Regions from separate parts of the Alteromonas sp. CH_MED4-4 genome, predicted to be linked through region 1. Evidence: predicted binding sites of a transcription regulator. Region 1 holds the regulator's gene; each other region holds the start of a gene.
The links. The regulator sigma-54, encoded in region 1, starts transcription at its own class of promoters, with help from an activator protein. The targets are predictions, from matches to a motif close to GTTGGCACGNNNNTNGNNT.

Region 2: the regulator sigma-54 is predicted to act here: its motif matches at 2,079-2,097, upstream of WA381_RS07760 (formate/nitrite transporter family protein).
Region 3: the regulator sigma-54 is predicted to act here: its motif matches at 1,912-1,930, upstream of WA381_RS04960 (PEP-CTERM sorting domain-containing protein).
Region 4: the regulator sigma-54 is predicted to act here: its motif matches at 2,410-2,428, upstream of glnK (P-II family nitrogen regulator).

What each region holds. Positions count from the first base shown of each region.
Region 1 is NZ_JAYMEU010000013.1:52,648-56,866, forward strand. Features, by position in the region: gene WA381_RS10825 (HPr family phosphocarrier protein) at 13-285, opposite strand; gene rapZ (RNase adapter RapZ) at 285-1,130, opposite strand; gene ptsN (PTS IIA-like nitrogen regulatory protein PtsN) at 1,215-1,658, opposite strand; gene hpf (ribosome hibernation promoting factor) at 1,672-1,959, opposite strand; gene WA381_RS10845 (RNA polymerase factor sigma-54) at 1,990-3,471, opposite strand; gene lptB (LPS export ABC transporter ATP-binding protein) at 3,545-4,219, opposite strand, start outside.
Region 2 is NZ_JAYMEU010000008.1:121,921-126,139, forward strand. Features, by position in the region: gene WA381_RS07755 (transglutaminase family protein) at 1-1,916, shown strand, start outside; gene WA381_RS07760 (formate/nitrite transporter family protein) at 2,357-3,205, shown strand; gene WA381_RS07765 (protein kinase domain-containing protein) at 3,332-4,219, shown strand, end outside.
Region 3 is NZ_JAYMEU010000005.1:2,962-7,180, forward strand. Features, by position in the region: gene WA381_RS04955 (tetratricopeptide repeat protein) at 1-768, opposite strand, end outside; gene WA381_RS04960 (PEP-CTERM sorting domain-containing protein) at 898-1,860, opposite strand; gene WA381_RS04965 (FAD-binding protein) at 1,961-3,682, opposite strand; gene WA381_RS04970 (PEP-CTERM/exosortase system-associated acyltransferase) at 3,777-4,219, opposite strand, start outside.
Region 4 is NZ_JAYMEU010000036.1:40,401-44,619, forward strand. Features, by position in the region: gene WA381_RS18700 (endonuclease) at 1-400, opposite strand, end outside; gene WA381_RS18705 (AraC family transcriptional regulator) at 629-1,348, shown strand; gene WA381_RS18710 (hypothetical protein) at 1,398-2,252, opposite strand; gene glnK (P-II family nitrogen regulator) at 2,495-2,833, shown strand; gene WA381_RS18720 (ammonium transporter) at 2,866-4,113, shown strand.

The DNA of each region.
Region 1 (4,219 bases):
GGGCAAGTAAGACTATTCGTCTTCGTTAAATCTGCCCTCAATAAGCTCTTCAATAGCTGCAAGTGCATCAACAGCATCACTGCCGTCCACAATCACGTCTACCTGTTCACCTTGATGGCTTTCAAGCATCATTAATCCCAATACACTGCTTGCGTCTGCTTCTTTATCGCCTTTTTTTAAGATGATTTTAGCGTCGAATTGATTAGCCAGTTTAACCAGTTGGGTCGCCGCTCTTGCATGCAACCCTAACTTATTGACGATAGTTAGCGTTTTTTGAATAGTCATTACTGATTCAGCTCTCTATGGCGAATTTGTACATCAGGGTGTATTTCACTGAAGGTTTTCGACAGGGTCTGTGCGATATAAACCGAACGGTGTTGGCCACCAGTACAGCCAATCGCTACGGTTACGTAACTTCTGTTATTGCGCTCTAAATGAGGCAGCCATGTCGTTATTAAATTCTGAATTTGCCAAATGAACTTGGTCACTACAGGCTGCGACCCCAAAAATACTTCTACTGGCGCGTCTAATCCGGTCAGATGTTTAAGGTCGGGCTCCCAGTGGGGGTTAGGTAAAAAGCGGGCATCAAAAACGTAATCCGCATCTTTAGGAATACCGTGCTTAAAGCCAAACGACTCGAACACAAGCACAAGGCGTGAGCTTTTCTTACCCAAGATACGCTCTCGAATTAACTCTGCCAGTTGGTGAATGGTAAGCTTATCAGTGTCTAAATATAAATCTGCGCGTTCAGCAATAGGAGCAAGTAGGGCTGACTCGGCTTTAATGGCTTCTGAAAGCGATTTATTAAGCTTGGCGAGAGGGTGAAGACGACGTGTTTCGCTAAAACGCTTAACCAGTACATCATCGCTCGCGTCAATGTAAACAATGGTCATCGACCACGAAGAAGGCAGGTAGTCTAGAATTTCTACCAAATCGTCAGGATTTTTAGGTAAGTTTCTCACATCGATACTTACCGCAACCTGATCGTACTCGTCAACAACTGTATGGGTTAAGGTGGGAAGTAAGTTTACCGGGATATTATCAACACAGTAATAACCTAAATCTTCCAATGCGCGAAGTGCGACAGACTTACCAGACCCCGAACGACCACTGATTATTATCAGCTTCACCTACTTTCTCCCTAATACTCTGGTTTTATCACATACGCGTTGTTGAATTAGGCGCCTACTAAACGGTTAATAGGCGCTTAATGTTTAACTTAATGCAGATAGAATATCGTCGCTTGTCGTTGCGCGACGTATTGCTTTAATCGTTTCTTTGTCGCTTAGTTTACCAGCCACGGTGGCCAGCGTTTGAAGGTGTCCTTCGGTCTGTTCCTCGGGAACGAGTAGCGCAAAAAAGATGTCTACGGGTTTCTCGTCAAGGGCGTCAAAGTCGATTGCTGGCGTGCTGGTTACAACAATGGCAATCACTTTCTCAAGGCCCGGCAGGCGCCCGTGGGGCAGGGCGATACCATTGCCAATGCCTGTACTACCCATACGCTCTCGAGCCATCAAACTGTTAAGTACCGTTGCCTGATCAATGTTCTCGTTTTGCTTGGCAGCGATATCAGCGATGATCTCAAGAATTCGCTTTTTACTATTACACTGAACCGCACACTCGGTGCGGTCCAGACTTACGATGGCTTGTATATCCATGCTTAATTAACTACTAATGTTTTTTCAGTTTTTCCTTATGCTTGATTACCTGCCGGTCGAGTTTATCAACCATGCTGTCAATCGCCGCATACATGTCGGTATTTTCTGAGGATGCGAATACTTCAGCGCCACTTAAATGAACGGTCGCTTCGGCTTTTTGATTTAATTTTTCAACGTTCAGGATGACATGCACATTAGAAATGTGATCAAAGTGACGTTCAAGTTTGCTGAACTTCGTATCGACATAATTACGCAAAGAGTCGGTGATTTCGACATGATGACCAGTAAGGTTGATTTGCATATTTCGTCTTCCTTATATTATTAAGCCCGATTAAATAAGGCTTTTGCGTTGGTTCGACGGCGGGATCGACAACGATTCCCGGTACTTTGCTATTGTTCGCCGGGCAACTTTAATGCCTTGTTCGGCCAACAATGAAGCAATCTTGCTATCACTTAGCGGCTTGCTAGGCTTTTCAGCGGCCACTAATTTCTTGATCAATGCACGAATCGCTGTAGATGAACATTCACCACCAGACTCTGTTGCAACGTGGCTTGAGAAGAAATACTTCAATTCGAAGATTCCACGTGGCGTATGCATGTACTTTTGCGTTGTCACTCGCGAAATAGTGGATTCGTGCATATCTACCATTTCTGCGACATCATTTAGCACCATTGGTTTCATCATTTCCGGGCCGTGCTCAAAAAAGCCCATTTGCTGCTGCACAATGCAGTTTGCAACCTTCATTAAGGTTTCGTTACGAGATTCAAGGCTCTTTATGAACCACTTAGCCTCTTGCATGTGTGAGCGGATGAATTGTGAATCGCTACTATTCTTGGCACGGCGACTCATTGCTGCGTATTGTTGATTTACGCTTAACTTAGGCAGACTGTCGGGGTTCAGCTCAACCACCCAACGGCCATTTTTCTTGGTTACTGAGACATCAGGAATAACGTACTCAGGCTCTTTAGTAACTAAAGCACTACCTGGGCGAGGATTCAAGGTTTGCAGCAAACGCATTGCCTCGCGTAGCTGATCTTCTTTCAATCGGCTTTTACGCATAAGCGTACGATAGTCTTTGCTGCTCAGTAAGTCAGAGTACTCTTCAATCAGTTGCTTTGCTTCAGCAAGCCACGGTGTGTCTTCTGAAAACTGGCGCAATTGCACCATCAAACATTCTTGTGGAGAGCGAGAGCCAGAACCAATAGGGTCGAACATCTGAATGCGCTTAAGCACACATTCTATTTCGTCCATTTCAATCGGCTCTTCCATATCATCATCGTTAACCGCTTCTAAAATATCGTCAAGGGTAACGGTTAAATAACCTGACTCGTCAATAGAGTCGATGATTGCTGTAGCGATTGCGCGATCGGTATCCGAGAAATGGGTAAGGCGCATTTGCCAAAGAAGGTGCTCTTGAATATCTTCAGTAGTCTCTCCTTGGAAGATTTGCTCGTCGTCATTGGATGGACCCGGAGCAGGCGAAGATGAAGCAGAGTAGTATTCATCCCACGTACTGTCGATTGGCAGCTCATCGGGAAGATCGTTTTTCTCAAGTGCATCGCCGGCTTCTAATGTGTCACTAGATGCAGAAGCAGTGGCCTCAGAGCCGCTGTCATCGTTGTCGATATTGTTCTTTTCTAGTTGCGGCTCGTCGTTACCTTCTTCAACTTCTAATAGCGGATTAGAATCGAGCGCTTCTTGGATCTCTTGTTGAAGATCAAGTGTAGAAAGCTGCAGCAGTTTAATGGCCTGCTGAAGCTGTGGTGTCATGGTAAGTTGTTGGCTAAATTTTAGCTGTAAAGATGGTTTCATCTACGTCTTATTTAAATGCTCTAAATTGAATATACCAGAGCGAAACTGAAAAATGACAATTCGGTTACATTAACTATAGCCTGAATTGTTCGCCTAGGTATACATCCCTTACTTTTTGATTACTTAAAACCTGTTCCGCCGTTCCTTGCGCAATAAGCTCGCCATGACTCACAATGTACGCCTTTTCACAAACATCCAATGTCTCTCGTACGTTATGGTCCGTGATAAGGATTCCAATACCCCTATCGCGAAGATGTTGTATTATCTTCTTTATATCATTAACTGATATTGGATCAACACCAGCAAATGGTTCGTCTAACAAAATAAATTGCGGTTTTGCTGCCAGAGCGCGGGCAATCTCAACGCGACGGCGTTCGCCCCCTGACAAACTCATCCCAGTACTATTACGTATATGGTTAATATTAAATTCATCAAGTAGCGCATCTGCTTCTTCTTCTTGCTGTTGTGAATTTAAATCTTTACGGGTTTGCAAAATGGCCATGATATTTTCATGCACTGTGAGCTTTCTGAAAATAGAGGCTTCCTGCGGTAGGTAGCCAATTCCGCGGCGTGCACGCTCGTGCATGGGCTGATGAGTTAGCTCATTGTCGTCGATTTCAATCTTGCCTTTATCCAGATTCACTAAACCAACAATCATGTAGAATGTGGTGGTCTTACCAGCGCCATTTGGGCCAAGAAGACCAACAATTTGACCCGTTGAGACAGACAGACTTACATCTCGAACAAC
Region 2 (4,219 bases), on a different contig from region 1:
TGCTAGGTGGATGTGCTGTGATAGTGAGGGCCGCAGGCCTTAGTGCGTTAAATAGTTTGCCCACATCACGCACGGTTAATCTACTGGCGATATTGGCAGTGTTCGCATTATCGTGGTTTGGCTTCTCAGTAGGATTGCTTGATAGCATGATCAACCTATTGACCGTCGCGTGCGCGCTCAAAATCATGCTGGTTGAGAAAAAACGTGATTTTCACTTAATTGTATGTACCTGTTTGTTCTTGATCGGCTGCGGATTTATCTCGTCTCTAAGCGTATTTGCGTGGATTGGCTATACAGGAATACTGGCCCTGCTGCTATTCGCGACTGCCATTTATCACGGTGCAGGAATACCCAAATCAAAAAGCATTAAATTCGTGACCGTGCTTATTGTCCAAGCTTTCCCTATCGCGCTGCTACTGTTTTTACTACTTCCCCAACTCCCTCCGCTTTGGCAGATGCCCACGTCAAAGTCGACTGAAACCGGGCTTTCTGACACGGTGACGCCAGGTGATATTGCGTCACTTGCAAGTTCATCTGAATTGGCTTTCAGCGCCACATTTGAAAACACAGAAGCAGTTCCTGTTGCACCGTCCAGGTATTGGCGCGCTATGACCTTAGAACATTTTGACGGGAAAACCTGGTCTATTAGCGACAAGCGCAAACAGGCAGAGCAGCAGCTAGCTTACATGGGCAAGCCAACACCCTTGTCAGCTCTGGCCGAGGAAAATACGCCTCAAGTGGTAAGTTATGAATTGATCGTGGAACCCACACAGCAAACGTGGCTGTTTGCGTTAGCGCCTTCGACCCCCAACAACCGCGAGAACAGTATTTTCGTACGAAGTCTTTTTGATTTTACGTTAAGGGCGAATAGCCCAATATCCAGTAAAAAAGCGTTTTATCTGCGCTACTATCCAACTGCTCAAATCACTAGCGGAATAGGAAATTTTGAATCGCAACTAAACCTTCAGGTTTCCATGAATGGCAACCCTCAAGCCAGAGCGTGGGGACAGAGACTTGCCAAACAATACTCAAGCGCACAGCAAATAGTTAGCGCAATAATGCGTGAATTTAATCAAGGGGGCTTCCGCTACACCCTATCGCCGAACGCCATGCCTACCGACCCCATCGACCGTTTTTTATTTGAAGAACGCTCAGGTTTTTGTGCCCATTACGCAGGCGCCATGGTGTATGTGCTTCGCGCCGCAGGGGTACCGGCAAGAATGGTGACAGGCTACCAGGGCGGAAGCGCACTTAATGACAATGTGCTTCAAATAAGGCAGTACGATGCACATGCGTGGGTGGAAGCTTTTATTGATGGTGTGTGGATTCGACACGACCCAACGAGTATGGTGGCACCGTCACGCTTAACCTTCGGGCTTGAACGTGCGCTGGAAGAGCTTGGGGAGTCTCGTGAAGCCAGTATTTTGGGCGACCTTAGCAACGCTGCTATTTTTGCAACGTTACAAAGCTGGTTTCAACAGCTCGATTACTCGTGGAGTAAATGGGTACTGGGCTTTGACAATACTGCGCAAACCAACATGCTTGAAGAATTACTAGGCTCGCTAACGCCGCAAAAAATGCGAGTTGTATTTCTTTCCGCCATTGGTCTAATTGGGCTTATTTTAGCACTTTATTTTTTACCCAAAACGTATCGCAACACACTGTCGCCCTCACACAGAGTTTTACTAAACGCAATAAAATGCGTTGAAGCTAAAACAGGAAAAGAAAGAGGGAATAAAACCTTGTCCGCCTTTATGAGTGAAGTTAACCCTTTGATAAACGAAGATGCTGCCAAGGCACTAACACTTCTGTGTGAACAATTTGAGCACGAAAAATACGCACACCGAACACAAGAGGCAAAAGTTTATCCAACCATGAAGCGTCAGTTAAAAATGTTAAAACAGGCATTAAAGTAGGAAATGGTTAAACCGATTGCACCTTAAACACTCACACTCCCCCCTTTTTAGTGCAGACTAATTAATAGTGCCTTGGCGCAAGCGTCTATCAACACAGCCATGAATTTATACAAAGCATTGTTTTTAAAAGCAATAAATAACGCATTTACGTACATTTTGGTTATTGGCACTTTTTTAGCTTTGTACAAATGGATAACAAAAGTACGAAGGCGCTTATACAAGTATTAGTTGCCAACGGGCTTTAGAGTACAAAGGCGTACACATAACCGACGGTTTATTTGTTAGCTACCACAATGCATGAGTTTTGGACAAAGGCGTCCCCAGTTCTTTCTTACGAGAGCGCTGCGGACGCCTTTTTTTGATCTTCTGGAACGCATTGAAACAGTAAACGCCAACACACAGATGACAACTTATTAATAACGACAACGTGAGGTGAAACCATGGCTTATCTTCTCCCCGCTGAGTTTGCAACCAAGATGGTAGATGCAGGCGAAGCCAAAATTTATATGTCTACACGAGATACTCTAATCCGCGCTTATATGGCAGGTGCAATATTGGCCCTTGCCGCTGTTTTTGCCGTTACCATTGCCGTTCAAACCGGCGTATTTCTTCTTGGCGCAGTGTTATTCCCAGTGGGCTTTTGTATGCTCTACCTTATGGGGTTTGACCTATTAACCGGCGTGTTTGTACTTACCCCGCTCGCTTGGCTTGCACAGCGACCTGGCGTCACGCCAAAACAAATTCTACGGAATTGGGGATTAGTATTCTTAGGTAACTTTGGTGGCGCATTAACCGTGGCCTTTATGATGTCGTTTATTTTTACCATGGGGTATAACGTGGATGGCGGTGCCATCGCGACTAAGGTAGCCAGCATTGGCGAAGCTCGTACATTGGGCTACGCAGAACACGGCGTTGCAGGCTGGTTCACCATTTTTATTCGCGGCATGTTGTGTAACTGGATGGTGTCGCTAGGCGTAGTGGGTGCAATGATTTCAACCCACGTTAGCGGAAAAGTACTAGCCATGTGGATGCCAATCATGCTGTTCTTCTTTATGGGTTTTGAGCACTCAGTAGTAAACATGTTCCTTTTCCCATTTGGCCTTATTATGGGCGGCGACTTCTCGGTTATGGACTACTTCATTTGGAACGAGATCCCAACTGCACTTGGAAATCTTGTTGGTGGCCTCGCCTTTACTGGACTAACCTTGTACACCACCCACGTTAAGACGCTACCCAAACGTACTATCCCTGTTGATAAAGCCGCTGCATCGCAAACACTGCCTATTTAATTAAGGCGCTTATCTTAAAGCCATCATGCCTTGTCCCTACAAGACACGTCATGATGGCGTTATCCGTTTCCTTGGAAATAACTAATTGGGCTCATAATTAAATATGCAGGTAAGAAGCAATTAAACATGAATGAGCGAGCCGCTTTAAACGCCCCAATTAACCCTCCAGCTAACACGCTCAGTGTAAGTGCATTTTCTACAGCCGGCGTTAAAGCGATAAACCAAGATGCATACGCTTTTCATGTTTCTGATAACCCAAATCAAAGCAGCGTTTTTGTTATCGCCGACGGTGTAAGTAGCAGTACGGTTAGCCAAGTTGCTAGCGACTTTGCTACCAGTCAGTTTATTAAACTGTTTAATATGGCGCCGGAACAATGGTCGGTTAAGATGCGCGCTGAAACCATTATTAAAGAGATAAACGCGCTGCTTTACACACGTACGCAAAGAAGTCCCTTTTGCTATACACCAGAAAAAGGTTATGTGTGCACGTTAACAGTGGCAGTGGTAACAGGCAATCACATGGATGTATTTCATGTGGGGGATTGTCAAATTCAGGCTATTTCTAAGAACGCACAGTCGCCTGTCTTACTCACAAAACCTCATCGTCAAGTATCGGAAAGTGAGCCTTCGCAGAGTTATCTTACTAAAGCATTAGGCGTTCAAGCACATATAGATATCGACCACGCAACACTCACCCTCAACTCATCGAACACGTTTTCGATAAGTAGCGACGGGGTTTATGAGTTTGTTTCGCTACCCACCATTCTTATGAAAATCAGTGAGGCCGATACGCTTTCTGAAAACCAAGCTGCGTTGGTAGTACATGAGGCATTTACTAGAGGAAGCGATGACAACCTCACCTTACTTCTCGTAAAGGTTCTTGTAGCTAGCCATGATGGCCTAGACGATCACAGACACCCACTGTATACAGGCGTTTCAACTTCACCTCATTCATCTGAACTTAACAGGCCGTTGGGCGACCAAATTATAACCAATTCTGAGGTTTCTGATGCT
Region 3 (4,219 bases), on a different contig from region 1:
TAAAATTAAACTATTAAGGTAATTAGCCATTGGGTTTTTAGAAAATCTCGCAAGAACAGGGGTTACAAGTTCTTTCGCTTTTTTAAAGTCATTATTAACTAGCAAAGCTTGAGCTAATGGCAAATTGATGTTCAATACGTTAGGGTTATTTTTCTTATACGCATTATAAACTGTTATCATTCCGTCAATATTATTCGACCGCCTTAATAGATCGCCCATCACAAGCAGTTCAATATCGGATGTGGAATTGTCAATTAGTGGTGAAACATCTAAGCTTGTAAGAGTGTTGCTATTAAATGCTTCAAAGACGCTAAATACGGCTGTGTCGCCTTCTATTCTTTCTAAATCTATAGAGTTTGATAGTGCGACGCTAGACCACGCTTCTGCCAACATACAATCGCGACAAGTACTGTTTTTATCTATAAGTCTTTGGTAACTGCTATCAAAACTAAGGATAGCTATTTGTGCGTTTAAACTCTCAGCTTTGCTCTGTTCGGATGGGGTTAGCGCTTCAATATCTACTTTTTCGAGTTGCTGTTTGGCGCCAATTGTGTTGCCATTTAGTAAGTAAACTTCTGTAAGCAATAGCCTGAGGCCAGGTGTTGGCTCCTCACTCATCGCTTGTTTAATTAATACTTCAGCCTCTCTTGATTGCCCTTTCTCAAGTGCAACTTTGGTTTCTTGAATGTAATCTTGGTGAGCCTTTGGTGTGCATCCAATACAAGTTAATAGAGCGAGCGCAGCAAATTGAATATTTTTTTTTAGCATTTTAAAACTTCTAACGTCCGTGAGTTTACCTTGATAAAGGTATCGTGCTTTTTAATAAGTGACAAGAAGTATTAAGATAGTATAAAAAAAAGCCGGATTAAAATCCGGCTTTTCTTATAAAGACAATGATTACTTTTGCTTTCTACGGCGAGCTGTTAAGCCCAAGCCCAGCAAGCCGAATGCAGCCATCGCTAACGTAGTAGGCGCTGGAACAAGCGTTGATTGAACAGTTGATGATTGAGAAATTGTTAACTGATAAGTACCAGCACTAACATTTGCCCAGCCTGACGTGAAATCTACGTTGTTACCTGAACGAACGATTAGGTCGCCTAGTCCAGGTTGGTCAATTGCGATATCGTTAAATGTCACGCTTGATGGACCACCTGTAAGAGATACTGTGTTTCCAGTGTTAAAGCTCACTAACTCAATTCCAAATGTCGCTTTAGCTGTAGATGTAGCTGTTCTTAAACTATCATTAGCGATATCCGGCGAGATAAATGCATCAACCAGATAATCCATCAGTGCACTGAATCGCACATTAATATCTGTCAACATATTGAGTGTAAACGTGGTAAGAATATCATTCGCGATATTACTATTGGCACCCGCGCTTTCATTGTTACCAGCAGCAATACCCGCATCCGCATATGTAAATCCGGTAGCACCAGAACCAATCGCACTGCCTGAAACTTGAGCGTCAGCCACTGAGTAGTAAAACGCGTCACTCGCAACCAAATTGCCACCATCAACAGATTGGCCATTATTGGTAAGACCTAAAACTCCGCAAGATGAACCTAGGCAAAGTAAGTCTGCATCAGAATCTGCTGTGGCAGAAGCTTGTGAATCTAAGTCTGAGTCTGAAGCACCATTGTTGTCAGTGAAAGTGCTTGTTGATCGTGAACCACCCGGAAGGATAGAAATAAAGTCAAGAGGATTAACTGGATCAGGTACCAAGTCGCCATCAGTATCGATTTGAACAACAAGATCATTTAATTCTAAATAAGCTGTTGCAGATACCCCAGCAGTCGCATTTGAAGCTGTAACAAGAGCTCCCGCAATCGCTGCATATTTGATAGTTGTTGCAAATTTCATTTTCCACGCTCCGTTGTTTTGAACAGTAGGTCTGTTATACGTTGTTAACATAAGCATGCAACGTGCCATTTTTTAAGTATTTGATTATTATGGTTTTATTTCATTCGCGTTTGCGTGTTGTAAAATTTTTAGACACTAATTGATATTTTGAAGGAGAGATGACATTACAAGGATCAAAATAAGATTTAAGTTCAGGGAGCTCAAAAGGTAGCGGTAGATGCTGTCGATTGAGAAAGTGATTGGAAAGCGTAGACATTCTATACTGAAGGAAGCCCATGGAAGCACACTTAAGCATTATTTCTTGATAGCAAGCTAAAGCTTGTTCTTCTTCCTTCTCTTTTTGTCTATCCCATGAAAGAGATAATACACACTCCATTGTTCTTTCATTTATAAGGGTTACTGAGATTGGACTTTCTAAACTATACTTCTTACATGTTTCACTCATGATAGAAGTAATTAATTTAAAATCTTTGCTCGATATTTCAGAGCAGGGCGCGCCCCATAGCAAACCTACTTTGTCTTGACTTGGATTGGGCACGTTATCTGTTAACTTCTGAAGGTTTCTCCAATAAATGGTTCGAAGAAATTCATTGCTAGGAGTCCCTTGTTTTATTTTACATAATTCTATTAGGCTCTTTCTCAGAGCAAGTTTAGCGCCTATTTTTCTGGCTATACCACTATTACTGGAAACTAGTTTTTTAACTAAAGCTCTATTATATTTAGGAGTAATAGACAGCGTTTTCTTAATAAAGCTGAGCTTTTCTTTGTCAATGAATAAAGGTTTTACACCTAGTTTTTTCATCGCGGTCTTAAGATCTTTAATATGCGCTTTGACTTGGTTTTTAGTTCCGTACATCCCTCCTGAAAGCGTCCAATCATCTAAACCGAATTTGCGGATCAATTTGTTTAACTCTTCGTAATCATACGATTTAATTAGATTTGGAAATTCTACAGCAAGTAATTGGAGTGTCTTCATGTTGTTTCCAATATGTGCAGCACTGTGTATGGTGTTTTGTTTTCTCAGGATTGCACAAGTATCAATCATTTGATCAATATCTTCTTCTTTGAATGGTATGAAGTAAGCAACGAAACAATCAGGTTTTTTCAAAAGCTTAATTGTAAGGCTTGTTACAATTGAAACATTATTTTGAATCACGAGACCTGTCAGGTCAGGGCCGATGCTATAGGTTCTGGTTGCTATTTTCCCGTCAATTTCAAATGACGTACCATCGGTTGATGTCACAAAATGTGTAGGTGCTTCTTCTTTATTGTTGGGAGTGATAATTTCTGCATGCAGAATATTCTTAGCGTGCTCAGCGAGTGGAGTATGACCAAAACCCCGTTCAAGATAGTTTCCGGTGACGCTTGCAAATTTTGGCGCTCCAGTAGTGTCATGTATATGGATATCACCGTTTTTTATTAAAAATTCACTAATGGCTTCTTGTGATACTCCTGGTTCTACTGTTATGTGTCCACTTGATTTCTTGTAGTAACTTATTCTTTTAAATTCACTTAAATCCAAGGCAATACAATTTGAAGCGTAGGGCTCTTTACCTCCATAACCTAAGTTGGCGCCTCTACTGTAGGGGTGAACAGCAAATCCATTGCATTTTGCAAGTTCTATTATCTTAATTATTTCCATATATCGCGAAGAGCCATCGGATTCGGAAGGGTATGGTTTAACGACCAATATAGCTGAATTTTTTTCTGGATACGTGATGTACGCATCGTTAGTGTCGACAAATAATATCTGTGATGACCGAAAGCCAGAAGTTAGTAGAAGGTTTTTCAGTTGCTCAAACCCAAAGTCTAATGTTCTCATAAATAGTTCCTAACGCGCCTGAAAACTGGAATGCAATGTATTTGGTAAAGAGCACCAGGCTCGGCAAAAGTAATTAGAGTGTTTAGACGCTTCTCTAGTCTCGAGGATACTTCTCAACTTGATGCTGTATGTTTTTCAACATTATTTTAAAGCTAGGCCTTAAATTAGCGTAGAGCAGTGATGGATTGATATAATAGGGTGCACGCCTACCATGATAGTCAATAACGGGACCAACCTGCTCAAACTGAATGCCCACAAACCTCATACTTCGGGCAAGACGTGGTTCCATCATAACATACGTATGTTTTATATTATTGTGCATAACTAAAGCAGCAGCAGAGAAGTAAAGCCCGATGGCGATAAAGGGGAAACACCTTAATTCATTTTCAGAGTACGTATGTTCATTAATTACACCTGTCGCAGCACCAGAAAACCGGTCCATCTGACGCTTCCGAAACTCAAGTGGAACTGCGAGTCGAGATATCTCGCAAATGTCTTTCCGTGCAAAGTTACGTGGGTTCAGAGTTTCATGAGTAA
Region 4 (4,219 bases), on a different contig from region 1:
CTGTAGCGGAATAAGAGAAAGTAAGCTGTTGCCAGTTTCCGGTTAAGCTGTTGTCAGAATAACCTTGATAACCGTCTACATATAGGCGTGCTTTTACAGCACCTTCAGTGTGATATAGCCTCACTGAAAATTCATAATTTTGACCGGCGGTTACATTGATTGTCTGACGGAAGTCAGTTGAACCTTGTGTTGTCGTATTGACGGTAACTGCAGCAGACTTGCTTCCCGAGAATGAGTAGACCGAGTTTTCAGCTACACTAATGCCGGAGTCGATAGTTGACCATGAATTAGGTGCGCCAGACGTCCATGTTTCAAAGTCTCCATTGGAGACCTGACCCATGGCGATAGCGGGTAAAAACGCACCTGCCAAGCCGACTATTTGACGTAAGTTTATATTCATTTATTTTCCGTTATTGTCTTTATTTTAAATGTATATTTATTCCTTAAACGTAGTGTTCGACGCCTTCCTAGGCGTATCAAATATTGCACGTATTTGTGACAAAATGAATAAAAGTGCTTAATCTAACGGCAGAGAGTACTGAGTTAACGGCAAGGAAATAGATGCAAATAAACGGTGAGTTAGGCAAAAGATCAGTACTACCTATTATGGACTGTTGGGAGCAATAAAATGACTGACAGCCCAATTCCATCGCTATCCGTACGCTCATATACGAAGCAAACGTGCCGCCATAAACACAACTACTTTCAGTTAGTGCTGCCCATCAACGGACATATCTTGATAGAAATCGATAATTTTAGCGGGCGGGTAGGCGTAGGCGAAGGCGTATGCATAGCGCCGAATGAGGTCCATTATTTTAGCGCTAACGAACTGTCAAAATTTATTGTGGCGGACTTGGAGTATGTGCCAGTTAATTTAAATGACAGGTTGCACCCGATATTTCAGGTAACGTCCGCATTACAGGCGTTTTTATCGTTTGTAGAGATTCAAATTAGCCAGTTTGCTGACCAAGGCCATGAAGAAATACTGGCGCTATTTTTAACCTTGCTAGAAACATCCTTGAAAGGATGCAGCATGGATAAGCGAATGACTCCTGTATTAAGCCATATTCATCGCGACCTTGCCCGAGGCTTTACACAGGTGGAGTTAGCACGGATAGCCTGCATGGGAACAACGCAATTCAAAACACGCTTTAAAGAAGCCACCGGGCATAGTTTACGAGATTACCTTGTAAAAGTGAGGATGGAAAAGGCCAAAGCACTACTTAGAAATACCGATACACCAATGTTGGGTATAGCTCAGCTAACAGGGTATGAAGATGTTGCAGCATTCAGTCGCCGGTTCAAAGCGTATTTCGGGCGACCCCCTAAGTTTTTCAAAAGAAAGTGACTGTGATAAGGGCTTACCTCACATGACGGTAAATCGTTGATAGAGACAACTAGTTAATCTCTTCGTCTTTAGGAAGTTTATTGACTCTGGCTTCTATAAAACGTTTGTGGTCGTCCATTTTGGTGCATTCTAAGGTTCCACCAGCAATTCCACTCAATATCGCCAAAGTTTTATTGGTCGTACTGCTACAGTTTACGCGTTTTGAAGGGCGTCGATTTTCATTAGCTTGTATTTGCTGTGAGCTTGGCCCGCTAAGCACAGGACTATTTTTACGCTCTTGAAATGCTTTTGCTGCTTGTTCTGCGTCTTCAGCGACTTTGTCACTGTGATACTTTTCAAAATAGAGGGCGGCGCCATCTTTTACCGACAGATTCAACGAGCCTGCGCGCCGATTTGCGTCTTTTGATAAAGTGGGCGACGGCAGTGTACTAGTCGGCTTACTTTCAATGGGTACCTGCTGTGTATCGGGCTCAGCATTTTTCTGCTGCTTGGGCGCAGGGCTTTCTACAATTTCATTCTTACTATCAAGTGCTTCAGTCGCTTTGGTTGCGTCAGGCTTCAACTCAATTTCTTGCCTTTTAGGGGAAACATCGATTGGTTTAGTTTCTTGTGGTTTAGCTTGGGCAGAAGGGCGTGGAACGGGGGGATAGTACAGTCTGGCGCTTATCTCCGGCGTTCGCTCCAAAACATTTACTCGTGCTTTTTGGTTGTTGATGCCCATTTGAGAAAGTATGACCACTACGATGACCCCAAACACATGTGCACAGCCCGAAATTAATAGTGGGCGCCACGCCATTTTCTTTGCAACGGAATGGTGTTCAATGCTGCGCTCAGGCGCAAAGAAAGATGGGGTGATAGTCGTCATAGTAAACAACAGACCATGGGCCCTATCGAATAGTTCCATCCTAATTTCATCGCACTTTTTAGTCCTCTCACCTTACCGCAACCTCATACCGCTTCAAAATTGGGCAAATTTTTAACAGTGCACCATTAGTGTGCATTATTTTTGTGCGTTCATGAAGCGTTTGCTTGTATGTATTTGATTTATTTGGCTAATCATTTGTGGCATGGCTCTTGGTTTATCTTCCCATAGTTGGAAACACGACCATAAATCACAGAATAACCAAAACAAACTGGGAGCAACTCATGAAACTAGTCACAGCGATCATCAAGCCGTTCAAGCTAGATGATGTTCGTGAAGCCATTTCAGAAATCGGTATCGACGGTTTGACCGTGACCGAAGTGAAGGGCTTTGGACGTCAAAAAGGACACACTGAACTTTACCGCGGAGCGGAATATCAGGTGGATTTTCTACCTAAAGTCAAACTGGAAATTGCTGTTCAGGATGATCAAGTAGAGCGCCTGGTAGAAGCCATCGTTGGCGCTGCCAAAACAGGCAAAATTGGAGACGGCAAGGTGTTTGTTTACGACCTTGAACACGCCGTTCGTATTCGAACTGGTGAGTCGGATAGCGACGCGCTGTAAGCCACAACGATATATTTGCGGAGAAAACCATAATGGAAATCACTTTTGAACTTGGGTATGCGCTAGATACCTTTTATTTTCTAATCTGCGGTGCACTGGTTATGTGGATGGCTGCAGGTTTTGCGATGCTTGAAGCAGGTCTTGTTCGAGCGAAAAACACCACAGAAATTCTAACTAAAAACGTGGCGCTATTCGCTATCGCTTGCACTATGTACATGATTTGCGGTTACGGCATTATGTACGGTGGCGGCGACTGGGGTCCATTCCTAAGCGGTATCATGGCTGATGGCGCAACAGGTGTCGCTGAAGAGCCAGCAACATATGCACCTTCTGCTGACTTCTTCTTCCAAGTAGTATTTGTTGCAACAGCAATGTCTATCGTATCTGGTGCGGTAGCTGAGCGTATGAAGCTTTGGGCATTCCTAGCATTCGCAGTTGTTATGACGGGCTTCATCTACCCAATGGAAGGTGCTTGGACATGGGGCGGCGAAGCAGTATTCGGTATGTATACGCTTGGCGACCTTGGTTTCTCTGACTTTGCAGGTTCAGGTATTGTTCACATGGCTGGTGCAGCTGCTGCTCTTGCTGGTGTTCTTGTGCTTGGTGCTCGTAAGGGTAAATACACCGCTGACGGTAAAGTAAACGCGATTCCAGGTGCAAACTTACCGCTTGCAACTTTAGGTACATTTATCCTGTGGATGGGTTGGTTTGGCTTCAACGGCGGTTCAGTACTGGCTACTGCAACTGTTGAAAGTGCAAACTCAGTAGCGATTGTATTTATGAACACAAATGCTGCAGCTGCTGGTGGTGCAATTGCTGCACTTATCGTAGCACGCATTCTATTCGGTAAAGCTGACCTAACTATGGTACTTAACGGTGCACTAGCCGGTCTTGTGGCTATTACAGCAGAGCCTTCAACACCTACACCATTACAAGCTACTTTGTTCGGCGGCCTTGGTGGTATTTTAGTAGTGCTTAGCATTGTTGCACTAGACAAGCTTAAGATTGACGATCCAGTGGGCGCAATTTCAGTTCACGGCGTGGTAGGTCTTCTAGGTCTTATCCTTGTACCTTTCACTAACGATGGTTCAAGCATCTCTGGTCAGCTAATTGGTGCAGCGACTATCTTTGTATGGGTATTCGTAGTGAGCCTAGTGGTATGGCTAGTGATTAAAGCGGTTATGGGTGTACGTGTGAGCGAAGAAGAAGAATTCGACGGCGTAGACATGAGCGAATGTGGTCTGGAAGCATACCCAGACTTCACAAGCAGCCGTTCGTAAGAGAGTCTCGATTAGGCAACGAAACAACAATAACAATAATGCCTTATTACTTCGTTTAAGCCCCGCTAATGCGGGGCTTTTTTCGTTGTGCGCCGGGCATGGCGCG